Linked DNA regions of Blastopirellula marina. The protein of the gene in region 1 interacts with the protein of each later gene in a pairwise test. Links are inferred from orthologs where the notes say so. Each region holds a gene or a part of one and is shown on either strand. Other genes may lie near its edges. The genes, in order: dprA and recA.

Evidence for each region.
Region 2: the proteins of dprA (region 1) and recA interact in binary tests that used the Bacillus subtilis proteins (3 or more experiments, as listed by UniProt). The link is inferred for Blastopirellula marina from one-to-one orthologs.

What each region holds. Positions count from the first base shown.
Region 1 is NZ_PUIA01000074.1:340,131-349,176, forward strand. What follows is about bases 1-2,929. They hold dprA (DNA-processing protein DprA), read left to right. Parts: upstream 1-864; coding sequence 865-1,995; downstream 1,996-2,929. Other genes in these bases: aroB (3-dehydroquinate synthase), read left to right, coding at 1-784; C5Y96_RS23525 (DUF1501 domain-containing protein), read right to left, coding at 2,006-2,929. Also shown: more of C5Y96_RS23525, read right to left, coding at 2,930-3,301; C5Y96_RS23530 (DUF1553 domain-containing protein), read right to left, coding at 3,355-7,002; C5Y96_RS23535 (sulfatase-like hydrolase/transferase), read left to right, coding at 7,308-8,765; C5Y96_RS23540 (helix-turn-helix domain-containing protein), read left to right, coding at 8,849-9,046. UniProt on the Bacillus subtilis protein: Protein that helps load RecA onto ssDNA during transformation. Binds cooperatively to circular ssDNA, is able to bridge different segments of DNA. Favors the loading of RecA onto SsbA- or SsbB-coated ssDNA and formation of RecA-DNA filaments.
Region 2 is NZ_PUIA01000003.1:76,438-85,360, forward strand. What follows is about bases 2,112-4,917. They hold recA (recombinase RecA), read left to right. Parts: upstream 2,112-2,864; coding sequence 2,865-3,971; downstream 3,972-4,917. Other genes in these bases: thpR (RNA 2',3'-cyclic phosphodiesterase), read left to right, coding at 2,112-2,566; alaS (alanine--tRNA ligase), read left to right, coding at 4,369-4,917. Outside these bases: C5Y96_RS00745 (hypothetical protein), read right to left, coding at 1-843; C5Y96_RS00750 (PfkB family carbohydrate kinase), read left to right, coding at 1,078-1,980; more of thpR, read left to right, coding at 1,994-2,111; more of alaS, read left to right, coding at 4,918-7,185; C5Y96_RS00770 (hypothetical protein), read left to right, coding at 7,367-7,582; C5Y96_RS00775 (hypothetical protein), read left to right, coding at 7,599-7,802; C5Y96_RS00780 (BON domain-containing protein), read left to right, coding at 8,064-8,282; C5Y96_RS27200 (hypothetical protein), read right to left, coding at 8,372-8,545; tpx (thiol peroxidase), read left to right, coding at 8,544-8,923. UniProt on the Bacillus subtilis protein: Multifunctional protein involved in homologous recombination, DNA repair and competence.

The DNA.
Region 1 (9,046 bases):
GGGGGGCGGCGTCATCGGCGACCTCGCCGGATTCATTGCCGCCACCATGACGCGGGGACTCGATTTCTTTCAGATACCAACCACGCTTCTTGCCCAGGTCGACAGTAGCGTCGGCGGCAAAGTTGGTATTAACTTGCCGGCGGCGAAGAATATCGTGGGATGCTTCTGGCAACCGAAGGGCGTGCTGATCGACACGGCAGTTTTGGAAACGCTGCCGCGAAGAGAGTATCTATCCGGCCTGGCTGAAGTCGTGAAGTACGGTGTGATTCTCGATCCCGAATTCTTTGAATACCTGGAAGCCAACGTTCAACCGATGCTCGATCGCGATGCGGTCGTATTGCAAAAGATTGTCGCGAGAAGCTGTGAATTGAAGGCCCAAGTCGTCGCAGAGGACGAACGCGAGACAACCGGCCTGCGTGCGATCCTCAACTACGGTCATACCTACTGCCATGCCCTGGAAACGGTATCAGGCTATGGCCAGTACCTGCACGGCGAGGCGGTTTCCGTCGGGATGCTTTGTGCTTCTCGCCTGGGAGAAAAACTGGGCGTGTTTGATCAGGAAGCGACCAAGCGGCAGTACAAATTGCTAACCGCTCTCGGCTTACCAGTCGATGTTCCGAAACTGGATAAAGAGGCCATTCTGTCCGCCATGCAGCGGGATAAGAAAGTCGAGCACGGCAAGCTGCGATTCATCGTCCCGCACAGCATTGGCAAAGTCGTGCTCACGTCCGATATACCCGCAGGCGTGGCCATGGAAGCCTGGACCGACGGGTACGTGAGCTAGTTGGCCGATAATTTCCTCGACACTTTGGCAGCACCCCCTATAATGGCGGACTCGCGTTCCATCCTCCAGGTGCTATTCGCATGAGTTTTGTCGACGACCAAACACTACAAGATCCTGAGTTTATCGCCGCGCTGCGTCTGGCATTGAGTTCGGGCATCGGCCCTGCAAAAGTTCAAGCTCTTCAAGCCTGTTTTGGATCGCTCTCAGCAGCCCTCTCGGCAACGTCAGGCCAACTCCAGGCAGTGCAGGGCATTGGTCCTAAGGTAGCCAAGACGATTGTCGCGGCCAGTCAGCTTGATGTTCAGCGTGAGCTGGATCATTGTCGCGATTTCGGTATTCAGATTCTGACACGCTCCTGCGATGGGTTTCCGGAACTCCTGAGAGAGATCGCTGATCCGCCAACATTGCTGTTTGTCAAAGGTGAGATTCTTCCGTGTGACGAACTGGCTGTAGCGATCGTGGGAACCCGGCACGCCACGCATTACGGTAAGAAGCAGGCCGAGCGTTTCGGATATGAACTGGCCAAGGCCGGATTCACCATCGCCAGCGGCCTGGCCCGTGGGATCGATGCGGCGGCACATCGCGGTGCGCTTAAAGCCAAAGGACGAACGATTGCTTTTCTAGGTGGTGGTGTCTCGAAGATCTACCCTCCAGAGCATGAAGACTTGGCCGCGGAGGTCACCGAAAGCGGGGCGATCGTCAGCGAATCGGCCCCCTTGGTCAGTCCAATTGCCGGCGCGTTTCCCCAACGAAATCGCTTGATCACGGGAATGAGCCTCGGTGTGGTCATTGTCGAAGCCGCAGCACGCAGTGGAGCTTTGATTTCCGCTCGCATGGCGATGGAGCAAAATCGTGAAGTTTTTGCCCTGCCAGGTCAAATTGATAACCCTGTCGCCCGTGGAGTGAATAGCCTGATCCGCGATGGTGCCACGTTGGTTCAGTCGGTCGACGACGTGATCGAACAGTTGGGGCCGCTCCGCAAGCCGCTACAAGTCTCGGAAGAGAAAACCGTTCTGCAACCGGCAGAGTTAAAGCTAAACGATCAAGAACAACAGGTTCTCCAGCACATCGATCTGGCCCCAATGTCGTTGGATGCCTTGGTGGCGAGGTCGAAGCTGCCCGTACATCGGATATTGTCAACGCTCAGCATTTTAGAGATGAAGCGGTTGATCGTGCGAACCAACGGAACCACCGTACAGCGTACCGCTTAAGCTTATCCCGTTAGGTGAATAAGGCTTTGATGGGCTGACCACCGTCGGTAATGGGAACAGGGCGGTCGCCATCGTAAAGCGATTTCGCGTAGTCGATACCCATGGCGGCGTGAATGGTCGCAAAGAAGTCGGGAACGGAAACCGGATTGCTGACAATCTTCTTTCCGAGTTCGTCCGTCTGACCGTAAGCACCAGAGTGCTTCAGACCGCCACCAGCAAGTACGCATGTGAACGCCGACCCTTGGTGTCCACGCCCGCCACCACTGTCAAACTCTGGCGGACGGCCAAATTCGGTGGTGACCACGATCAGCGTCTTGTCGAGCATCTTTCGCTGCTCAAGATCGAGAATTAGTGCTGCCATCGCCGTATCGAGTTCCTGAATCAGCTTATGCTGTTCCAGAATGCCTCCGTTGTGCACGTCCCAACCGGCACCGTTTAGGAAGTTGAGGTTGTGCGAGACTTCGATGAAGCGTACCCCTCGTTCCACCAGCCGGCGGGCCAACAAGCACCGCTGTCCGAACTCGCCACCGTAACCCTCGCGCAGGTCAGCCGATTCTCGGTCGAGATCGAAGCTGCTCATGAACTCGGGACCACTCAGCTTAAGACTCAGATCGATCGTCGCGTCATAGTCCTTTAGCGCAGCTTCTCTCGTCTCTGGCTGTAGGCTACGTAACTTCGTCAGAAAGCTTTCCCGGCGATGTTGACGTTCGCGATCTACACCTAGTGGGGGCGATAGGCCTGCGGGGCCACGCCCCGTTTCAGTCAGATAGAGATAGCTATGCTGAGCCCCGAGGAAACCTGGCCCACGGGTCGCGTTGGGATAGCCAATCAGGACGTAGGCTGGCACTTCATCTGAGGCCGCCCCACGCTCGTGGGCGACAATCGAGCCTAGCGAGGGATACACCACCGTACCACTGACCGGGCGGCCCACGTGCATCCAATTCGTCGCTGCGGCATGCTCATCGATCACGGCATGGTTCACCGTCCGCACGGCGGTGACACGGTCCATGATCGGAGCCAGCTTGGCAAGATGTTCGCATACCTGAACGTCGTTGACACACGTTGGGATGGACTCGTAGTACGAACCCGGCTTCTTTGCCTGAGGATCTCCCTTGGCCTTCGGATCGAACGTATCGACCTGCCCCATGCCGCCGCCTAGCCATATCGAAATGACATGTTCCGCCTGGCCGCTGATTCGGCTTCCCATGGGCATGGCCCCGGCAACCGACGTCGCCATGGCCGTCGCAGCGGATGCAGCGAGAAACTGTCGCCGATTGACACCAGACTTTGAAGAAGAATTGTTCATATTAAATCGCTTCTTATCAGTAGCTATGACTTGTTCGCTCACGAATCCGGCAACTACGGCATCCAGACAAATTCTCGCAGGTTCACCACACTCCACACCATATCTTCGTAAACTTCGCGCCACTCAGGCTGTAGCCGAGGATCAGCCGGTGGGCCGACTCTTGCTCGGTGAGCGTGCTCTTGCTGGATTGTATTCGCTTCCGAACGCAAGTGGTTTGACCAGGTTACTTGAGGAAGTCGTTCAAGTCGCCCTGGTTCCTTAACCTGATCTTTGGGAACGAGTCGCTGCTCGAACCCCTTGCGCAGGACATTTGCAAACAGTACTCGCTCCTGATCACTAGGCATTCGACTCAAAAACCGCAGGAACACAGAGTCGACCAATTGTTCAGGAGATTTCGCTTCGACCGCCAAATCGGCCAGGGGGCTTTCGTGGGATGCCCTGGTAAGCCACACAGTCATGGTTCCGTTGGCGATCACGGCCGGCTGCAGCACGTTCGGCTCGGTTTCGCGATCGGTTCGCGGGATCTGCCGTTCAGCCGACCACCCGAATGCGACCATCACGTCATCAATCACCGATACACGCGGGAGCGTCAAACTTGGCCGGTCGCGCTCGTTGGAAATGCTCGCCAGCATCCAGGCACGCTCGACGCGTCCCAGGTTGTTACGATTGCTGGCTGGGCGTCGACCGTCAGGGTCAAGCGTCAGAGTCTCAACCTCGATCTCTTTTCCAGCCGCCCCATAGAACGAGTCGACGATCTGCTCGGCAGTCATCCGGCGACGTTGCGGAGCATTGAACAAACGTCGTGTAGGATCGATATCTTGTTGATCTCCGATCGCTTCGCGTTGATAGAGATCTGAGTTCATAATTAGCCGCATGGTGTGTTTGACGCTGTACCCATTGACGACAAAGTCACGTGCCAGCCACTTCAAAAGTTCCGGATGACTGGGCTTGTTGCCTTCCCAGTCGTGCGGCGGCTCGACAATTCCTGCGCCAACCAACCGTCGCCAAATGCGGTTCACAGTGACTTCTGCAAAACGTTCGTTTTCAGGAGCAGTGACCAGCGCCGTTAGCCGTTCGCGGCTGTCCTTTTTGTCTTCGAGATAGGGCCCCAAGGCTTCGTTATCTTGAATGCCTGTCACATCCGAGAACGGCCATTGAGGTTGGACTGCTGCGCCAGGCTTGAGTGTCACTTCGATCAGCGGTTCACGTTCCTGGCTTTCAAAGAAGGCGACCGGGACCGAACTGGATTTCGGAACTGAGAGAGGCTTCCTGGCGAACATAGCCGCGAGCGAATAGAGGTCTTCTTGAGTGGTGCTGTGGTAAGGGGAGTCGTGACATCGAGCACACTGAAGTTCAATTCCGAGGAATGCATTGGCGACCACATGCCCCTTCGCAGCAAAGGGAGAGTCATTCTGAGCCGCCTTGGCAAAACCGGCACTGCCACCGTCGTCAGCGCCCCCTCGCATCATCATCAATTCGGTGACCATTTGGTCCAGTGATTTGTCATCACGTAGCGAGTCGTGCAGGAACCAGCGGAATGGGCCACTCGCGTTGAGCGTTGCATTGATCAGGGTAGGATTCTCAGCTAAGACATCTTGCCAATAACTCACCCAATGATCGGCCCAGCGTGGGTCAGCCAGCAGTTGATCGATTAACTTGGCTCGCTTGTCAGCAGAATCATCATTAAGAAAAACACGAACCTCTTCCTCCGTCGGAATGACACCAACCGTATCGAGATAGGCCCGGCGAATAAACTTGGCATCGCCCACAATGGGTGCCAGTTCTGACTCTTCAACTGATAACGGCAATTCAGGCCATTTGGCACCATCATTGATCCACGTTTCCAGCGTCTTGATTTGCTGGAAGGAAAGAGGCTTGCCGGTCGGTGGCATTCGCATGTCGGCATCTTCATGTCGGATGCGAGTCATCAACTCGCTGGCAGAGGCATGCCCTGGTTCAATCGCTGGACCGGAATAGCCACCGGCGATGGCCATATCTCGCGAATTCAGTTGAAGACCACCAGAGTCCTTTTCGCTATGACAACGAAAGCATTCACTTCGCAGGATCGGCAGAACTTCTGAATGAAACTTCTTTGCTTCATCTGGTGATGTTCCTTGGACGGCTGCTTTCGCTTCTTGAATCCGACGAATGATGAAGGCATCGATCGGATTAGCAGCGGTGTTACTTTTTGGAATCGAGGGCCCCGGATTTTCTTCGGCCCACTCTTGAGCCAACCGATGTCGCTTTTCCCAGAACGGTTGACGTGACTTAGCCGCGTCAAGGCGATTCTCGTCGTCAAGCGATGCAAGTGAGCTTTCGATACGCACCAGCGCATTATTGAAAGCTTCGTCCGTCAAAGGAAGTGGAGCGTCTGGACTGCCGACAGGGCCAAGCACGTGGTACTGCATTCCGTCTGGTGAAAGCAGCGCCACGGTGAATTCGCCGGGCTCGGCTCGGAACTTTTTGCCACCAGCCATCGTTTCGACAACCACGCGGTACGTCCCATTCTTGGGAACTTGAAAAGTACCGGTCTCTTCGTGAAGACGATGCTGTTTGATGCGATGACCTGGCAGCGGAGGTTCGGCCACCGGCGTGATCGGTTCTTCGCCGCTGGGTGATCCTTGCAGGGCACCTGTCTTGGCGACAAGCTTGCCATCTACCCACATACGGCTGAGACCACGTGCCCGCAAAAGAAAGGTTTGCTTTCCTTCTGGAAGAGATACATCGGCGGCCATTCTCACCAGTACCGGTGCATTCCAACTATCACGAATTCCCCAGCTGTCATAACGCAGAGGTAACCGTGGGGTAAGAAACTCGGATGTTTCCCAACGGATGATTTCTGCCGGATAATCCTCATCGAAATCGAGCCATTGGGTGTGAGATGGCATGCCTTCGTGGAAAGTAACCGTAACACGATCTGCGGGAAGTTCGCCTAGCTTTGGCATCGATTCGGGTGCGGCTTCAGGCTTTGGGGCTTCGCCAACCCGATGAAATCGCTTCTTGAGCGTCTCCGCATCAAGCGCCACGCGGTGGAGTGCCACGGCGTCTAGGTAGCCGCGGAACGAATTCGAAGCACTTCCTCCCAGAGAAGACCCGATCCAAACGCTGTCGTCGTCAACTACAGGCGCGAGCGTCGTTGGACCACCCATATCCCAATTCCCAGGCAGTTGTTTCCCGTCGATCCAACCTTGCACACTTTCAGGTTTGCCGAACTCGTAAGTAACAGCAACGTGATGCCAGCCTGTTCTCGGTATGAAGCCGTCAGCGGTTGTCCAACGGTGCCAGTGCGACTTCGATCCTTTACTTGGGGTCGCAAACAGGAAGCTGGCACACGCCTTCCCTTTGACACCTCGTAGCCTCAGAGCCCAGTTCTGGTTGTCAGGTGCGAACTCAGGATTGCCAGTTCGACCTTTCCCCATGATGTAGAGATTCTCGCCATCTTTCAGATCGCGAGCATTCACCCAAGCTTCGATAGTAATGGAATCGCCGTTAGTGAAGTCAAACGGACTGAGATGGCCTGGGTCGTCGTACGAGTAGTAAGCGCCTTGACCATCAAATTTGACCGCCGTATTGGCGGTATCAAAATCGGGGTACGAAGGAGGACGCGGCCCTGGAACATCGCGGTGGACTCCACCATGCGCGATAAGCGGAGTTTCCTCTTCCGCGCCAAAGTCCCAGTTCACAACGGGCTCAGATGCCATGATCGCTGCGCAAGTGCACACCAACACGAAGGTTAAGGAAAGTAAATGGCAACGAAGCAATCTCATCTGCGATACCTATTGAGAAGGACCAGAACGCGATCAATCGGGGGCGTTTGGCGAATCAACAATCTGAGTGGAGGGATTAGGACTTCGATCGGAAGTGATAGGAAGGAACCTTAAATATCCATAGATTTTTTGCTTTCGTCAAGGTTTCTTGGCTAAGCTAGAGCGACTCGACCTAGCTCAAAACGCTGAATATCACTCGCTCATCTCAGTACTTTGCTCCCTTCAATTTTGACACAATCATGCGAAGCTCCCTCAATTGCCAATGTGCTTTGAAGGCGATGGCCTGCCTACTTTTTGGTATTCTTGTCGCACCAGCCGCGGCGAAAGCGCCAGATCTGCAACAGCCTCCGAATGTCCTGCTTTTGGTGGCCGATGACCTTGGCTATGCCGAGTTGGGTAGCCAAGGAAATGCGACGGTTAAAACGCCAAAAATTGACGCATTTTGTAAGAGTGCCGTGCGGTGCACGCAGGCTTATGTAACGGCACCCAATTGCAGCCCTTCTCGGGCCGGTTTTCTAACAGGACGAATTCCACTGCGATTCGGCTACGAATTCAATCCCATCGGTGCTCGGAACGAGGACCCTCAAACAGGTCTGCCTAGCAAGCAGCAAACCATGGCGGAATACCTTCACGATGCAGGCTACACAACTGGCCTGATTGGGAAATGGCATCTTGGAGGTGCGGCCGACTTTCATCCACAACGTCATGGTTTCGACGAGTTTTTCGGCTTTTTGCATGAAGGCCACTACTTTGTTCCCAATCCATGGAACCAGACAACAACCTGGATTCGCCGCAAGGGACTACCAGCAGGGCAAAACAATCGGTACGAAGTCTCACCGCGCCTGATCTATTCCTCTCATATGGGGCACGACGAACCTGCCTACGATGCCAACAACCCGATACTTCGTGCGGGGCAGCCGGTTATTGAAGATGCCTACTTTACGGACGCGATCACACGCGAGGCGACCTCCTTCATCGAACGATATCACGCGAGCCCTTGGTTTCTCTATGTAGCCTACAATGCGGTTCACAGTCCGCTGCAAGCCAAGAACGAAACCCTAGAACTATTTAAAGACGAAGACGACATTCACCGTCGCATCTTTCTCGCCATGCTTTATGACTTAGATCGAAGTGTCGGGCAAATTCTCGACACGCTCGAGGCGACAGGGCAAAGCGATCACACGCTGGTCGTTTTCTTCAGTGATAACGGCGGTCCCACGAAAGAAACGACCGCCAGTAATCTTCCGCTACGAGATGGTAAGGGCAGCATGTACGAAGGGGGAATTCGCATACCATTCCTCATTCGTTGGCCGGGAAAGCTCGAAGGGGGAATCGTATCCGATGCGATCATCAGCACGCTCGATCTCTTTCCCACGATCACAGGGATCATTGGCAATAGGCCTCAATACGAACTAGATGGCCTCGAAATCACCGAGCTTATCCACAGCCCAGAATCATCCAGCAATCGCATTCTCTATTGGCGGCAAGGGAAACGAGCCGCGTTGCGCGAAGGCCGCTGGAAAATAGTTGCTCCCAATGGACACGACTCCCCAGAGAAGTGGCAATTGTTCGACCTCCAGGAAGATCCATCAGAAAAGATCGATCTCTCCCAGAATCCGCAGCAAATCCCACAGATGAAGGTTCTATTAAGGAAATGGAACGGGCTAAATCAAGAGATGGCGGCCCCACTGTTCTAGGCAGGACGGATAGGGCCAACGATGCTGGAAACTCATGCTACTAGACATGTTGTGTCGATCTGCGGGTCGAATATAATACCACGATGAACCTCGTTGAACTAGCCGAACGAATCCGATCTCTCCGTATCGACCAACGGTTAACGTTAGAAGAGGTCGCCTCGCGCACCGGGCTAACACGTAGTTGGCTATCGAAAGTTGAAAACTTTCGCGTCACTCCGTCGTTGCCCGCCCTGGCCGAGATTGCCAAGGCGTTGGGAATTACTACTTCTAAATTAGTCGAA
Region 2 (8,923 bases), on another replicon or contig:
GATCGGATCGAGCGACCACGCCGGCTGGATGCCATGCACCCAGCGATCGGAATTGTTATTGTCGCCGCGTGAGTCGGCATCGATACGCTGCACGCTGGTGGTCGCCACCAGGCCGTCCGACGTCTCCCATTGCACCAGTCGCTGCTGATCGGCCGGATCGACTTTGCCGCTGGGAAAAAGGATGGCGAGTTCCCGCAAATGGCTGTCCCAGGTCGATTCGGTTTCCAGGTGCAATTCGGCGATTTCATGAAAGCCGAACGACATCCGCTCGCGTTCGACGAGCAGGTGGATGCCTGCTTCCGAAAAGCGAATGGCGCGGAAGGTGATCTCGCGCCCATTCTTGAGAAAGACCGTCGCCGGGACAAAGCGATCGATCAGTACCGGCATCTGTTCCCACACGATCTTCCGCACAAAGTCGCGGCGTACGCGGATGTCTGAGCGGTAACGCGTGTTCGACGATCGCCGAAAGGGAAAGCTGGGCGTGATCAGAAAGTGTTCTGGTATGTCGGTCTGGTATTCGACCCCCTCGGCCACGTAGGCATCAGGGTGCCCCGGGATGCGATCGCCGGAGAATAGCTCGATATAGGCGTTGGGGATCTCCGCCGGTCCCAGCGAGCGATCCATTATCCACCGCATGGGATTGCCCCCGTTGATTAGGCTTTGCCCAGCCAGTTGCGGCATCGCGTTGCCGGAGTACCAATTGCGCAGCACGTCGTCTTCGACCACTCGGCCATCTTCCAGCAGAGCCACAAACCGCTTTTCTTCGTCACCATAGGTGGTGGAGCTAATCGACCAGGCAGAAATCAGCAGGCAGAGCAGGGCAGAGCGAAAAGGCAATTTCACGACCTTTCGGGGCAATCAAGCGAAAATGAGGGGTACCAAGACGCCACAAGAAAATGACCACAATGCCGATTTGGTTTCATGCGGTACGTTGCAGCCGAAGCGAATTCCCTGATAATGAGGCGTTTTGCGAAGTCCATTATGGTCCAGACTGGGGGAACTTCCCATCGTCTGGTCTGGCATCGCACCGGTTGAAAACGATTTTCCCCTGCAAACGCTAAAACGAAAGACGCCCCCATGTCACTTTTGGTCGTCGGATCCATCGCCATCGATTCCATTCACACACCTACCGAGGTTCGCGAAAACATCATTGGCGGATCGGCAACCCACTTTTCCTATGCCGCCAGCTTTTTCAGTGGCGTTCGCATGGTCGGTGTTGTGGGGGAAGACTGGCAGGAAGAGCACACCCAGCTTTTCGCCGATCGCGGTATTGATACCAGCGGCATTGAAGTCGAAAAGGGGGGCAAGACCTTCCGCTGGACCGGCAAGTATCACGACAACATGAACGATCGTGACACGCTGGAAGTGCATTTGAACGTGCTGGAAAACTTCAGCCCGACTCTTACCGAAGACGCGACGCGCTGCCCGTTCGTGTTTCTGGCCAACGGCGCGCCATCGACGCAGCTGAAGGTCCTCGAGCAGATGACCGGTCCACGTCTGGTGGTCGCCGACACAATGGACCTGTGGATCGAAATCGAACGGGACGAGCTCAAGAAGCTGCTCGGCCGTATCGATGGTCTGGTGCTGAACGACAGCGAAGCCAAGTTACTGACTCAGGAAGAGAACCTGGTCAAAGCAGGTCAAAAGGTCCTGGAAATGGGGCCGAAGTTCGTCGTGTTGAAGAAGGGGGAACATGGTGCAATGTTCTTCTCGGAAAGCGAAACGTACGTCATGCCGGCTTTCCCAACGCCACACGTGGTCGATCCGACAGGGGCTGGCGACAGCTTCGCCGGCGGCATGATGGGGTACCTGGCCGAAAAGAACGACTTCGACCCGAAGACGCTCAAAGAAGCTATGGCCTACGGCACCGTCGTCGCCAGCTTGATTGTCGAAGACTTCAGCATGGATCGTTTGAAGGGTGCCAGCCGCGACGAAATCGACGGCCGTTTCGCCCAATACCGTCAGATGCTGACCTTCTAAGGCTTTCTGCTTCATGGAAGCGACTCGCTGTTTTCTGGCAGTCCGTATTTCGTCCGATGTTCGTCGCCGAGCCGAGAAGCTGATCAAGAAGCTCTCGGCCGCCGAGGCGGACGTGAAATGGGTCGAGTCCGAGAACCTGCACATCACCACCAATTTCCTGGGGGACGTTACCAGCCAGGACGTGGTTGATATCTCTCGTAAAACGATCGAGGTCGCAGCCAATCACGCGGCCTTCGAATTGGAGATGCACGGCACAGGGGCATTCCCCGATATCGATAATCCCCGCACGTTATGGGTTGGGGCTAATGCGGGTGCCCAGCAGCTGATTGACCTGCAGGAAGACCTGACCGAGCGCCTGGCCGACATTGGTTTCCCGCCAGATTCTCGTAAGAAGTATCACCCCCATCTTACGCTTGGCCGTCTGAAGCGCTTCAGCCGTAAGGTCGACGACCTGAAGGTATTGCTGGCAGAAAACGCCGATTTGCCGATGGGGGAGTGCCACGTGAAAGAAGTTTGCATCTTTGCCAGCAAACTCGATCGCACTGGCCCGAAGTACACGTTGATTGGCCGCGGTCAACTCGGTTAAGTGTCTCGCCGGTGGCATGGGCTATTCTGTTTTGTTTTGTAAGGCCTTTTGTAGTAAGGCGTTGCGGTCTTTCTTTCGCTTTCTGGAAATTCTTTTCCGGCGTTGGACCTAACGTGTCCTACCCCTCACCGATCATTAATTTCAGAAACAACGCAGAAACGAGTTTGCAATGTCGATGCAAATTTGTACACTGTTCATCTGTGCAGTTAGACATTCAGGCCGCTTGCAGTGCCTGCAGTCTTTCCCCATAAAGGAGCCCTGAGAAATGGTCACGGTCGCAACCAAGAGCAACGGTAAAATGGCAGCCAAGAAGAAGTCGTCCGGGAAGGACGTCGCTCCTAAGGGGGCGGAAGCCAAAAAGGACGTGTTTGCCGGGAACACCACCCTCAAAACGACTCTCGCGCAGATCGAAAAGTCGTTCGGCGAGGGGGCTATCATGCCCCTGGGTACCAATCAAAAGCCGATCGAAGGGATCTCGACGGGATCGCTTTCGCTTGACATGGCCCTGGGTGGCAAAGGAATTCCGCGTGGCCGAATCATCGAAATGTTCGGTCCGGAGTCGAGTGGTAAAACCACACTTGCCCTGCACTGCGTAGCCGAGGCACAAAAGTCTGGCGGGATCGCGGCATTCGTCGACGCCGAACACGCCCTCGATCCCAGTTGGGCCAAGAAGCTCGGTGTGCAACTGGAAACGCTACTGGTGAGCCAGCCTTCCAGTGGTGAAGAGGCGATGCAAATCACCGAGATGCTGGTCAAATCGAACGCGGTCGACATTATCGTCGTCGACTCGGTGGCTGCCCTCGTTCCCAAGGCGGAACTCAACGGCGAAATCGGTGACTCGCACGTCGGTCTTCAGGCCCGTCTGATGAGCCAGTCGATGCGAAAGCTGACCGGTGCCATCGCCAAGTCGAAAACCTGCGTGATCTTCATTAACCAGATCCGCGAAAAGGTGGGTGTGATGTTCGGTAGCCCCGAAACCACCCCAGGCGGTCGTGCGTTGAAGTTTTACTCGTCCTGCCGTGTCGATGTTCGCCGCATCGGTCAACTGAAAGACGGGGAAGAAGTGGTGGGCCAACGTGTCCGCACGAAGATCGTCAAGAACAAGGTCGCTCCGCCGTTCCGTATCGCCGAGTTCGATATGATGCACAAAGATGGCATCAGCTACGAAGGGGACGTCCTCGACCTGGGGATCAACCACAAGATCGTGGCCCGCAGTGGTGCCTGGTTCCGCTACGGCGACATGCAACTTGGCCAGGGTAAGGAGAAGGCCCGGATGTTCCTGGTCGAAAACCCCGAGATCACCGCCGAAATCAAGGAAAAGGTGATGGCCTCGGTCGAACCAGCCATCGGCCCGGTTTCCGGCCCCGAAGACGACGGCGAAATGCCATCGGATGGCGATTTGTAAGCGTCCCGCCCTCCCGGGTACGTTCAGTGACGGTCCTTTCCCCCCGGGATCGCACAAGTCCTCTCCGTTTGATCAACCACCGCGGTACGGTTCGTTCTGGGGACCATGCCGCACCCAAGCAGGATCCTGGCAGATCTCTGTCCCCCCTGGGATTTGCCTTACTCGTGCACGTTCCATTTCCCAAACAGGGTTCCGAGGTCGGCTGTCCCATGCACAGGGGGCAGCCGGCCTTGTTTGGGTTCTTGAATGACCCATATTTCTCACCAAATCAGTCACCTTTGCCCAAATTGGCAAAGAACTTATGATGAAGGGCTTGTGTCCCAACGATTGGGGAAGATGCGGTAGCTCCGGCCATCTGCTGAACACTGAAAACTGAACACTGAAAACTAGTTTCCCAATGAAAACCGACGAACTACGCGAAAAGTACCTCAGCTTTTTCGAGACCAAAGGACACACGCGTTGCCCGAGCGACGTTCTGGTTCCCACTTGGGACCCCTCGGTTCTGTTCACCCCTGCCGGGATGAACCAATTTAAGGATCACTTTCTCGGTCGCGTGAAGCTCGACTTCACCAAGGCCACCACCTGCCAGAAGTGTCTGCGCACCGGCGACATCGACAACGTCGGCCGTACCGCCTATCACCACACCTTCTTCGAGATGCTGGGCAACTTCAGCTTCGGCGACTACTTCAAAGAAGAAGCGATCCACTGGGCTTGGGAATTTCTGACCGATAAGAAATGGCTCGCGATCAATCCCGATCAGCTGAGCGTCACCGTCTACAAAGACGACGACGAAGCAGCTAACATCTGGCACGAAAAGATCGGCCTGCCTTTCAGCCGAATCGAACGCCTGGACGAAGACGAAAACTTCTGGCCAGCCAGCGCCCCCAGCCAAGGTCCCGACGGCGTTTGCGGTCCGTGCAGCGAAATCTACTTCACCCCGGCCGACGGCAAGAAGGTCGAGATCTGGAATCTCGTCTTCACGCAGTTCAATCGCGTAGGGGATCCGCCGAATAACCTCGAACCACTACCAAGCAAGAATATCGACACCGGTATGGGGCTCGAACGCACCGCGGCTACCCTGCAAGGCGTCACCACCAACTACCACATCGACATCCTGCGTCCGATCGTGGAAGCCGCCAGCGAGATCTGCGGCGTGAAGTACGACCCGGCTTCCGATAACGGCCGCCGCCTGCGTCGTATCACCGATCACATTCGCGCGTGCACCATGGCCGTTCACGAGAACGTTTACCCTGGTGCCAATAAAGAGAAGTACGTTATCCGCCGCCTGCTTCGCCGGGCTGTGCTCGACGGTCACCAGATGGGCATGCACCAGCCGTTCGCTTATCAGTTGGTCGACAAAATCGTCGAGATGATGAAGACGCCGTACCCGGATCTGCAAGACTCGGTCACACGAGTGAAGAACGTGATCAAGAGTGAAGAAGAAAACTTCCTCCACTCGCTGGACGACGGCATTGCCCGCAGTGAAAAGATCTTCTCCGGCATGCGTTCCGCCAACCGCACCGTCGTCAACGGCGACGAAGCCGCTGAACTGTACCAGACGTTCGGCTTCCCACCGGAACTGTTTGAACAGGTTGCCATCGAGCATGGCTTCACGTTTGACTGGGTCGGCTACAAGAAAGCGATGGAAGAATTCGGCGAGCGTTCCGGCGGCGAGCAAGTGAAGCTGTTCGAAACCGGTCCGATCGAGTCCCTCAAGAACTCGGTTCGTTCGACCGAATTTGTCGGCTACGACAACGAAACCACCGATGTCACCATCAAAGGCATTGTGACCGCGGCTGAAGGAGACGGTGAGTCGCAACTGGTTGACGACTTCAGCACCACCGGTCCAGAGCACAAGCTGGTCGTCGTGCTCGACAAGACTCCGTTTTACGGCGAGTCCGGCGGTCAGGTCGGCGACAAGGGACGCATTTACTCGGACGATTTCGAGTTTATCGTCACCGACACGCAAAAGGACAGCGATCTGTTCCTGCACGAAGGTTACCTGGCGAAAGGGACGATCTCGACCGACACCACCGCCAAGGCTCAGGTCGACACCACGCGCCGCGCGGCTATCAAGCGGGCACACTCCGCTACGCACATTCTGCATCACGCGTTGCAGAAGACGCTCGGTTCGCACGCCCAACAGCAAGGCTCGAAGGTGGAAGACGACCTCCTCCGGTTCGACTTCACCAACATGGAGCCGATCGCCCTCGATCAGCTGACCACTATCGAATCCGATGTGAACGCGAAGGTGGTCGACGGCGGCACGGTCAAATGGGAAACGGTTCCCCTGGCCAAGGCCCGCGAACTGGGCGCGATGATGCTGTTCGGTGAAAAGTACCCCGACCCGGTCCGTATGGTCACCATGGGTGACTTCAGCCGCGAACTGTGCGGCGGTACGCACCTGACCGATACCAAACAGGTCGAAGCGTTCGAGGTCATTAGCGAAGAAAGCGTCTCCGCAGGTGTCCGCCGTATCATCGCGTTGACCGGCGACAAGGCGAAGGAGTATCGCGAAAAGGTCGACCACTCGCTCGATGCGATGGCCAAGACGCTCAAGTGTGACGTGCCCAACATTCCCGAAGCCGTTCGCAGTCTGACTGGCTACGTGCGTGACTTGAAGAAGGCGGTCAACGGCAGCGGTAAAGCCCCGGAAGCTCCTGCCGCAATTAAGCCATATAGTGGCAAGGCCGTCGATTACTATCACCGCAAAGAGATGCTGAAGGAATCGGCCCGTCTACTCAATAGCCCGCTGTTCGAGTCGGCTGAGCGTGTCGCAACCCTGTACCATGAAGTCGACAAGCTGAAGCATCAGCTGACCGAACGTGAAAAATCGGGCACGCTTTCAGGCGATGACCTGCTGGCCAAGGCCACCACGGTCGGCAACACCAGTGTCGTCGTTGCCGATGTCCCAGGTGCCAATGCCAACCTGATGCGGCAACTGATCGACCAGATCCGCAAGAGCACCGAATCCTCGGCCGTCATGCTGTTCGCAGCTGCCGAAGAAGGTAAGGTCACCATCGTTGCCGGCCTCAGCAAGTCCCTCACCGATAGCGGCAAGAAGGCAGGCGACTGGGTCAAAGAGCCAGCCGCCATCGTCGGCGGTTCCGGCGGCGGTCGCCCGGATATGGCTCAGGCCGGTGGTAAAGACGCCGAGCAGATTCCAGCCGCGATGGCCAAGGCCGAAGAGCTGGCGAAGACGTTGTTTGCTTAGGCTGATGAACCCAACTCGCCCCTTCGGAGAGAGGGCTAGGGTGAAGGGGGAAACTGGGTACCAGGGACCTAATCATTGACTCGCTGCCCTGCATCAGATCGAATCGTAGGGTGGCTCTTTGGCGGATTGCCGTCTTGGGGATGGGGTCAGTAGATGACTTTCATGTCGAAGGAGTTTGCCTATGTACTTGCGCTTGATCTGGGATCAACCGCCTGACGATGGGCAGGACGAGAAGGCTGCCATCGAGGCCGCATTTCGCTACTCACCTTTTCGGTTGACCTCACCACTGATGAAGCATCCACGTGGGGGTTATGGTTTTCACGCCAATTGCCGCGCCGAGGATGTCGAGGCGATCGTTCAACTGCTTCGGGATCACAACCTGCTTTCTGTAATTTGAACGAGCGGCCAAGGATATGAACCGTCCCTATTGGCTCGATTCCGTCTACATCCTCGTGTGGATGCTTCCGCCGGTGCTTGTGGCGTTCGTGGTATCGAAGATGACTGGGCTCTCAGGCATCGTCGGGCTAGCCGTCTTTCTAGGCATCGGGCTTGTTGCCATCTTTCTTTGGCTGGCCTTGCTCGTCCTTTGGTCACGGCTGTTTAAATCCGAATCGTAGGTTGGCTATGTGCCGAAGACCTTGGTTGACATCGTCCAATGCGAGTACCTGCTTCGCCCCTCACCCTAACCCTCTCCCCGCCGGGGCGAGGGGACCAGGTGTACCGGCAATCGCTACAACCGCACCAACCCGCAGCGTTTCTGCCAGCTTGGCATTGTGGGCGGAAAATCCGTTGAGGTTTGCCTTAGGGAATTTCCGATAGCAGTGATAGCACTTCACTGCGAATTTCCCCCGATCTCAGCTATTCGTGAGGCACCCGTGATGCAAACTATGACCGCCGTGGCCAGTAACGTTCACCAGGCCCTTTCCGCCAGCCCGCACTTTCCTGGTCGACATCTTCAAGTCGAAGACAGCGAAGGTCGCGTCGTGTTGAAGGGTCGCGTCGTTAGCTATTTCCAAAAGCAAATGGCCCAGGAAACCGTTCGCCGGTTGGACGGCGTGCATGAAGTCGAAAATCAACTGGAAGTCGATTGGCGTTAATCGGTCCGCACCCTTCGGACGAAGATCAACCTCCAACGATCCATTCCTATAAAGTGAAATGCCGCCAGGTGAAAACCAGGTGGCATTTTTCATTTCGAACGCGCATTCCCAGCCATTTCTTCCTGAAAACTGAACACTTCAAACTGAAAACTCGCCTTACAGGCGACGCCCTCTTCAAACACCCCCGGCGGCGCGTCACAATGCGTTTTTGTTTGCAAACCAATCTTGCCACCGGCAACATTCAATTGAAGAGGAAGTTCCATGAGCCGCCCCGCAGCGATTACGTTCAAAGGCAACCCAATGACCCTGGTCGGCGAAGAAGTGAAGGTTGGTCAGGACGCTCCTGACTTCAAGCTGCACGCCTTCGGTCCAGCCGGTTTGACGGCCATCACCGTCGCCGATGTCAAAGGCAAGCCTACCATCATGAGCGTTGTCCCTTCGCTGGACACCGGTGTTTGCCAAACGCAGACCAAGAAGTTCAACGAAAAACTGGGCGACCTGGGGGATAAGATCAACGCCCTGACGATCAGCCTGGACTTGCCGTTCGCTCAGAACCGTTTCTGCGGTGCTGAAGGGATCGAAAACATCAAGCAGTACAGCGACTACCAGGATCGTAGCTTCGGTAACAACTACGGCATGCT